2 linked regions of the Caldimonas brevitalea genome follow. The protein of the gene in region 2 interacts with the protein of the main gene of each other region in a pairwise test. Links are inferred from orthologs where the notes say so. Each region holds a gene or a part of one and is shown on either strand. Other genes may lie near its edges.

Region 1 (3,086 bases), 100 kb from region 2 along the record:
CTCGTGCCCCGGCAGCACGCAAACCACCGTCTCGCCCTGCTCCCGCAGTCGGCGAATCACCTGTCGAAGGCTCTCGTCCTGGCCCCACGGCGCGCGGATGGCCGCGCGGGTGCCTTGGACGCGGGCCAAACCCGCCAATTCCTTGAGGTCGGTGCTGAAACCGGCCGCCGGCCGGTTGCGACCGAACACCGCGCCCACCTCGTCGTAGCGACCGCCGCGCACCAGCGCGTCGCTGCAGCCCGCAGCGTAGATCGCGAAACGGGCGCCGCTGTAATAGGCATAACCGCTCAGATCGGCAAAGTCGAAGCCGATGCGGACATCGGGGTGGGCATAGCGGATGCGGTCGACCAACCAACGCAGATCGGCCAGCGAGGCCTGGATGCCGGGGTGCGCCGGCAATACGCGCTCGGCTTCGGCCAGCACCTCGGCGTCGCCGTACAGCCGTGTCAGCGTCAGCAGGCCAGCACGGCTGTCGGCCGGAAAGTCGCGCGTCAGCTCGGCGAGCACCGCGTTGTCCTTGGCCGCCAGCGCCGTGTAGAGCTGGTCGAGCACGACAGCATCGACTGGCACGCCGGTCAGCAAGGCGCGCACGATGCGGGTGTCGGCAAGGTCGAGGATCAGCGGCCCGAGGCCGAGCCGTTGCAGCCCTTCGAGGGCCAGTTCCTGGGCTTCGAGGTCGGCCTCCAGCCCGGCATGGCCGTAGATCTCGGCCCCGAACTGCAGCGGCTCGCGGGTGGCCTGCAGGCCGGACGGTGTGGTGTGCAGCACCGGGCCGCAATAGCACAAGCGCGTCACGCCTTTGCGATTCAGCAGATGGGCGTCGATGCGGGCCACTTGCGGTGTGGTGTCCGCGCGCACACCCATGGTGCGGCCACTGAGCTGGTCCACCAGCTTGAAGGTGCGCAAATCCAGCGCGCGCCCGGTGCCCGACAGCAGCGACTCGAGGTATTCGAGCAGCGGCGGCATCACCAGCTCATAGCCGTAGCTGCGCGCCACGTCGAGCAAGGTGCGGCGCAGTTCCTCGATACGTCGGGCCTCGGAGGGCAAGACATCGGCAATGTGCTCGGGCAGCAGCCAAGCAGACGACATAAAAACCACCGGGGGATTGAAAACGTGATTGTACCGGGGCGTAAGGACCCCGCGAGGCCGGGCCCCGCCAGGCGCGTCAGCTAAGCAGGCCCAACAGCAGCAAGCCGGCCAAAACACTGGCCAGACCCAGGAAGCGGATCTGGCCGTCGTGCAGTCGCAGCGCCTGCTCAAACACGCGGCGCCAGCGCGCCGGGCTGAGCAGGGGCAGCAGTCCTTCGAAGACCAACACCAGCGCCAACGCCAACCACAGGGCGTCCGTCATCTGGGGCGCATCACTTGCGTGGCGCTGCCGCGGGGCCGGCGCCGCGCATGGTTCGGAAGAAGTCGTTGCTCGCCGGGTCCAGCACCATCACGTCGCCGCGGTTGCGGAAGCTTTTGCGGTAGGCCTCGAGGCTGCGGTAGAAGTGCGCGAACTGGGGGTCTTGCCCGAACGCCGAGGCGTAGAGGGCCGATGCCTTCGCATCGCCCTCACCCTTGACCTTCTCGGCCTCGCGGTACGCCTCGGCGATGATGATGTCGCGCTGGCGGTCGGCATCGGCGCGGATCTGTTCGCCTTCGGCGGCCCCGGTGGAGCGCAGCTCGCTGGCGACGCGCTTGCGCTCGGACCCCATACGCCGGTAGACCGAGTCGGTGATGTTGGACGAGAAATCGACGCGCTTGGTGCGCACGTCGACGATCTCGATACCGAAGCCCTTGGCGTCGTCGGCCAAACGCTTGCGCACGTCCTGCATCACCTTCTCGCGGTCGGTGGCCAGCACCTGGCGCACGGTGCGGCGCGTCACCTCTTCGTTGAAGGCCGCCTGCACGATAGGCGCCAGGCGCGACTCGGCGTTGCGCATGTCGACGCCGTTGTTGCGGATGAACTGGCGCGGGTCGACGATGCGCCACTTCACCAGCCAGTCGATCACCAGGCTCTTCTTTTCGGCCGTGAAGATGGGGCGCGTTTCAGGGCTGTCGAGCGTCTGCACGCGACGGTCGAGCAAGACCACGTTCTGGAACGGCGGCGGCATCTTGACCTTGAGGCCGGGGGCGACGATCACTTCCTTGATTTCGCCTAGGGCATAGACGACCGCAAACTGGCGCTGGTCGACGACGAACAGCGTGGAGCCTGCGATGACGACCAGCAGCAGCAGGGTCGAAACAATCAAACCGATGCGATTCATGTGCTTCTCTTCGCTTGTGGGTCTCGGTCTCAGCGGCTTTCGCGCTCGCGGCTGCGCTGGTTGTCACGCGAACGCGTCTCGACGGGGGCAGACGAGGACGGCACGGGCACCGGGTCGGTGCTGCCCGGCGGCGTGGCGGTCGGCGCCGCAGGCTGGCTGCTGCCATTGCCGCCACCGGCCTGCTGGATCAGCTTGTCGAGCGGCAGGTAGAGCAGATTGCTGTTGCTGCGCGTGTCGATCAACACCTTGGTGGCATTCGAATAGATGTGCGTCATGGTGTCGAGATAGAGGCGGTCGCGCGTGACGCCCGGTGCCTTGGCGTACTCGGTCAGCACGCTGTTGAAGCGGTCGGCGTCACCTTCGGCCTGCGACACCACGCGGGCCGCGTAACCCTTGGCCTCTTCGCGCAGTCGCGACGCCGTGCCCTGCGCCTTGGGAATCACTTCATTGGCGTAGGCCTGCGCCTCGTTCTTCAGGCGCTCGCGATCGGCGCCGGCGCGGAAGGCGTCGTCGAAGTCGGATTGCACCTGCTCGGGCGGCTGCACGCTCTGCACGTTGACGCTGGCGACCTGGATGCCCGCATTCAGCCGGTCGAGCTGCGCTTGCGTGGACTTGACCAGATCGGCCGCGATGGCATCGCGCTGCTCATAGAGCACCGAGTCCATGTTGCTGCGGCCGACGATCTCGCGCACCGCCGACTCGGCTGCCTGCACCACTGCGTCGTCGGGACGGCGGTTTTCGAAGATGTACTGCTTCACGTCCTTGATGCGGTATTGGACGGTGAAACGGATGTCGACGATGTTTTCGTCCTGCGTCAGCATCGACGAGTCGCGC
Region 2 (5,618 bases):
AGAGGCGGCCGTGACGGTCGACCAATTGCAGGCGGTCGGCGTCGCCGTCCAGCGCGACGCCGTAGTCGGCGCCATGCTGCCGCACCGCCTCGACCAGCGCACCCGGGGACGTCGCCCCCACATGGTCGTTGATGTTGTAGCCGTCGGGCGAGCAGCCGATCGACACGACGTCGGCCCCCAGCTCGTGGAAGACGTCGGGCGCCACTTGATAGGCGGCGCCGTGGGCCGCGTCCACCACCACTTTCAGGCCTTTTAGCGACAGATCGTTGCCGAAGGTGCTCTTGCAGAACTCGATGTAGCGGCCTTGTGCGTCGCTCAGCCGGCGCGCCTTGCCCAGGCCGGCAGAATCGACCCATGACGGCGCTTCGGCCAGCGCCGCCTCGACGTCACGCTCCCACTCGTCGGGCAGCTTTTCGCCGCGGGCTGAAAAAAACTTGATGCCGTTGTCGCCGAACGGGTTGTGCGACGCGCTGATCACCACGCCCAGATCCAGCCGCAGCGCACGCGTGAGATAGGCCACCCCCGGCGTCGGCAAGGGGCCGCTCAGCAACACGTCGACACCGGCCGAGGCGAAGCCAGCCTCCAGGGCCGATTCGAGCATGTAGCCGGAGATCCGCGTGTCTTTGCCGATCAACACCGTGGGCCGCCGCTCGGTGCGCTTGAGGACGCGTCCCACCGCGTGGCCCAGCCGGAGGATGAAGTCCGGAGTGATGGGCACTTGGCCCACCGTGCCACGGATGCCGTCGGTGCCGAAATAGGTTCTGCTCATCGCGTTTCCTGCCTGTGCTGTGCTTGTTGTAACGATCGGTATTTTCGCCGCTCTCGGGTCACGCCAGCCCGGCGTGCTGCCACACCTTTAGGGCATCGACAGTGGCGGCGACATCGTGTACGCGCACGATGCGCGCGCCGCGTTGCACCGCCGCGAGGGCGGCCGCGACGCTGGCAACGAGCCGCTCGCCGACCGGGCGGCCGGTGACGGCCCCGAGCGACGACTTGCGCGACCAGCCGGCCAGCAGCGGATACCCGAGCGCGGCGATTTCGGGCTGGCGCGCCAGCAACTCGAAGTTTTGCTCGACGGTCTTGCCGAAACCGATGCCCGGGTCCAGCACGATACGTTCGGCCCGCACGCCATGGCCTTGCAGTGCCCGGGCGCGCTGCTCGAGAAAAGCGGCCACCTCCCGCACCACATCGTCGTAGCGAGGGGCCGATTGCATCGATTTCGGCTCTCCCTGCATGTGCATCAGGCAGACGCCGCAACCGGGATGCGCCGCTGCCAGCGCGAGGGCCCCGGGCGAGCGCAGGGCATGGATGTCGTTGAGGATGTCGACGCCGAGGTCGAGCGCCGCCTGCATCACCTCGGTCTTGTAGGTGTCCACCGAGATCGGCACGCCCAGGCGCACCGCCTCGCGCAGCACTGGCACCACCCGTTTCAGCTCTTCGTCCAGCGGCAGGGTTGCCGCGCCGGGGCGGCTCGACTCGCCGCCGATGTCCAGCAGATCGGCGCCTTCGCCCAACAGCCGCTCACATTGCAGCAGGGCCGCCCGGGTGTCGGCATGCAGCCCGCCGTCCGAGAAGGAGTCGGGGGTGACGTTGATGATGCCCATCACCCGGGGCCGGTGGAGGTCGATGCGAAAGCGCGAGGTTTGCCAGAACATGGAAAGAATCAGAGCAGAAGGCTCCATCAAAACGACGCTTGAACGCAAAACGGGGCTCGAAGCCCCGTTGTGTCGTCCCGAGCTACGCCGGGCCGCGAAGATGCGCTGCGAAGATGCGCTGTGTTGCGCCGCGTCAGGCGGCCGCCGGTGCGCCGTCGGTGTTGACCGGCGGCGTGCTGCCCCCGCCACCGCTCTTCGGGCTCGAAGGGGCCCAGTCTTTCGGCGGGCGCGGCGGACGGCCGGCCATGATGTCCTCGATCTGCTCGGCGTCGATGGTCTCCCACTCGAGCAAGGCCTTGGCCATCGCGTGCATCTTGTCCTGGTGGTCTTCGATCAGCTTGCGCGCCGTGCTGTACTGGTCGTCGATGATCTTGCGGATCTCGTGGTCGACCTTCTGCATCGTCTGCTCGGAGACGTTGACCTGCTTGGTGATCGAGCGGCCCAGGAAGACCTCGCCCTCGTTCTCGGCGTAAACCATCGGGCCGAGCTCGTCGGTCATGCCGTAACGCGTGACCATGTCGCGCGCGATCTGGGTGGCACGCTCGAAGTCGTTGCTCGCGCCGGTGGTCATCTGGTTCATGAACACCTCTTCCGCAATCCGCCCGCCGAACAGCACCGAAATCGTGTTGAGCATGCGCTCCTTGTCCATGCTGTAGCGGTCGCCCTCGGGCAGCTGCATCGTCACCCCCAGCGCACGGCCGCGCGGGATGATGGTGACCTTGTGCACCGGGTCGGTCTTGGGCAGCAAGCGCGCCACCAGCGCGTGGCCGGCCTCGTGGTAGGCCGTGTTGCGCCGCTCTTCCTCAGGCATCACCATGGACTTGCGCTCCGGGCCCATCAGGATTTTGTCCTTGGCCTTCTCGAAGTCCTGCATTTCCACCACACGGCCGTTACGGCGAGCCGCGAACAGGGCCGACTCGTTCACCAGGTTGGCCAGGTCCGCGCCGGAGAAACCGGGGGTGCCGCGCGCCAGGATGTCAGGCCGCACGTCGGTGCCGATCGGCACCTTGCGCATGTGCACGTTCAGGATCTGCTCACGGCCGCGCACGTCCGGCAGCGTCACATAGACCTGGCGGTCGAAACGGCCCGGGCGCAGCAGCGCGGGGTCGAGAATGTCGGGCCGGTTGGTCGCGGCGATCACGATCACGCCGAGGTTGGTCTCGAAACCGTCCATCTCGACCAGCATCTGGTTCAGCGTCTGCTCGCGCTCGTCGTTCCCGCCGCCCAGACCGGCGCCACGGTGGCGGCCGACGGCGTCGATTTCGTCGACGAAGATGATGCAGGGCGCGTTCTTCTTCGCCTGCTCGAACATGTCACGCACGCGTGCGGCGCCGACACCAACGAACATTTCGACGAAATCGGAGCCCGAGATCGAGAAGAACGGCACCTTGGCTTCGCCGGCGATGCTCTTGGCCAGCAAGGTTTTGCCGGTCCCCGGGGGGCCAACCATCAGCACGCCGCGCGGGATGCGGCCGCCCAATTTCTGGAACTTCTGCGGGTCTTTCAGGAAGTCGACCAACTCCTTGACTTCTTCCTTGGCTTCGTCGCAGCCGGCAACATCCGCGAACGTGACAGAGTTGTTGGATTCATCGAGCATCCGCGCGCGACTTTTGCCGAAGCTGAAGGCGCCGCCTTTGCCGCCTCCCTGCATCTGTCGCATGAAATAGATCCACACCCCGATCAGGAGCAGCATCGGCCCCCAGGAAATCAGGATGCTCATCAGCAGCGACGGCTCTTCGCGCGGCTTGACGTCGAACTTGACGTTGTTGTTGATCAGGTCGCCCACCAGGCCACGGTCCAAGTAGGTGGCCGTGGTGCGGATGCGCTTGTCGTCGTTGGTGACCGCGATGATCTCGGTGCCGCCCGTGCCCTCTTGCAAGGTGACGGCCTTGATGCGCTTGTTACGAACTTCCTCGAGAAAATCGGAATAGCCGATTTGCCCTGAAGTGGCGACGCCGCGATCGAATTGCTTGAACACGGTGAACAACACCAGCGCAATCACCAACCACACCGCCACTTTAGAGAACCATTGATTGTTCACCGCGGCTCCTTCTCCGATGCCTGATAGCCAAAATAGCTCGAATACTCAATAGATCGGGGCAATTCTAGACGAGTCAAGAGGCGTCTCTCTTTGATGTTTCCCACGCTTGTGACAGGTGTTTGCGGAGGTCGCAAGCACCGGGCGGCGCGCCACACCATCGCCCCTTCCCGTCTATCGACCGTCAACTCTGCACCTTGAGACCCCGACCGACCAAAAAGGTTTCCGACGATTTGTCGCGCGAAGCCTTGGGCTTGATCGGCTTGACGCTGCGGAAGGTGCGCTTGAACAGCTCCACCAGCTGGCTGTAACCGCTGCCGTGGAACACCTTGCAGACCAGCGCGCCGTCCGGCCGCAGGTGGGCGACCGAAAACTCGATCGCGAGCTCGACCAGATGGGCGATGCGCGCGGCGTCCGACACCTCGATGCCCGACAGGTTGGGTGCCATGTCCGACACCACCACGTCCACCGGACGGCCAGCGAGCGCGTCACGCAGCTGCTGCAACACCGTGTCCTCGCGAAAATCGCCCTGGATGAACTGCACCCCCTCGATCGGTTCGAAATCGAGCAGATCGAGCGCGATCAGGGTGCCGTTCAACGCACCCACCGCGGCGCCACCGGCGGCCGTCGCATCCTTGGGCGCGAACTTGCGGCGCACGTACTGACTCCACGCGCCCGGCGCCGCGCCCAGGTCGACCACCAGCTGACCCGGCTTCAGCAGGCCCAGCTCTTCATCGATCTCTTTCAGCTTGTAGGCCGCACGCGCCCGGTACCCCTCCTTCTGGGCCAGCCGCACATAGGGATCGGTGAGGTGGTCGTGCAGCCACGCCTTGTTCACTTTCTTGCTTTTGGTTTTGATCTTCATTGCCCAACGATAATACGTGTATGCCTGCCATCAATTTGACCCCCGCCCAGCGCAAAGAAAAGCGCTCGGAAGCCCATCATCTCGACCCCGTCGTGCTCATCGGGGCCGACGGCCTGACGCCCGCGGTGGCCAAGGAAGTCGACGCCGCGCTCAAGGCCCACGGCCTGATCAAGGTGCGTGTGTTCTCGGACGAACGGCAAACACGCGAAGACATCCTCGCCCAGCTCTCCGAGCAGCTCAACGCCGCCCCGGTGCAGCACATCGGCAAGCTGCTGGTGCTGTGGCGCCCCATCCCGCCGAAAGAGAAAACAGAGCGCGAAGACCGCAAGCCGGCGCCCAAGACGGTGAAGGTCGTCAAATACTCGAAGCGCGGCGGGCAGCGGCCTGAAGTGAAGAAGCTCACGGTGCTGGGCAACCAGCGATTGACGCCGGGCGGCACGATCAAGCGCGCCAAGCCGCGCGTCACCAGCCTGAAGAAGAAGGCCTCGTCGGCCTGACCCGGCAGCGCTCAACGGGGGGCACAACGCCAGGCCAGCACCAGGAGCGCCGCCCCTTTCCCCAGGAAGAATGCGCTGGAGACGGCGTGCAGCGCGCCGAACGACCAGCTGCCCTGCCCGGCGCGCGCCTGCTCCATCATGGGTTGGATCGCAAAGTAGCCGGCCACCGTGCAAAACAGGGCGAACAGGGCCAGCAGCAACTCCGGGCTCATCGGCGAGCGCGCCGGCTCCGCCGCCCGGCGGGCGCCGGTGCAGCGACGCTCGACCACGATCAGCAGCACCGCCAGCGCCAAGCTGGCGTAGGCCTCGGTCTGGAACAGACGCGCCGCTGCCCGGCCCGCAGAGACCCGGTCGAGCGCGGCGAACAACGAGGGTGCCGCGGCGCCACCCAGAAACAGCACCATGCCGGCCCATAAGCCGGACAGCCAGCCGCGCAAACGTTGCACTGACATCGAGAGCGAGCAGCAGGGGTGCGGAGGGTCGTCGATCAGCGATAGCGGACTTCGACGACCTCGTAGCGCTTGATGCCGCCGGGCGCCTGCACCTCGGCCACATCGCCGGCT

Evidence for each region. The genes of interacting proteins can lie anywhere in the genome.
Region 1: the proteins of ftsH (region 2) and hflC interact in binary tests that used the Escherichia coli proteins (3 or more experiments, as listed by UniProt). The link is inferred for Caldimonas brevitalea from one-to-one orthologs.

The regions. Positions count from the first base shown.
Region 1 is NZ_CP011371.1:2,582,858-2,585,943, reverse strand. Bases 308-3,086 are described here. They hold hflC (protease modulator HflC), read right to left. Parts: upstream 2,253-3,086; coding sequence 1,362-2,252; downstream 308-1,361. Other genes in these bases: hflK (FtsH protease activity modulator HflK), read right to left, coding at 2,282-3,086; AAW51_RS11480 (DUF2065 domain-containing protein), read right to left, coding at 1,166-1,351; AAW51_RS11485 (ATP phosphoribosyltransferase regulatory subunit), read right to left, coding at 308-1,089. Also shown: more of AAW51_RS11485, read right to left, coding at 1-307.
Region 2 is NZ_CP011371.1:2,478,631-2,484,248, reverse strand. The notes cover bases 1,243-4,174. They hold ftsH (ATP-dependent zinc metalloprotease FtsH), read right to left. Parts: upstream 3,697-4,174; coding sequence 1,789-3,696; downstream 1,243-1,788. Other genes in these bases: AAW51_RS11085 (RlmE family RNA methyltransferase), read right to left, coding at 3,878-4,174; folP (dihydropteroate synthase), read right to left, coding at 1,243-1,655. In the rest of the region: glmM (phosphoglucosamine mutase), read right to left, coding at 1-769; more of folP, read right to left, coding at 828-1,242; more of AAW51_RS11085, read right to left, coding at 4,175-4,558; AAW51_RS11080 (YhbY family RNA-binding protein), read left to right, coding at 4,579-5,055; AAW51_RS11075 (DUF4149 domain-containing protein), read right to left, coding at 5,067-5,507; transcription elongation factor GreA, read right to left, coding at 5,543-5,618. UniProt on the Escherichia coli protein: Acts as a processive, ATP-dependent zinc metallopeptidase for both cytoplasmic and membrane proteins. Plays a role in the quality control of integral membrane proteins.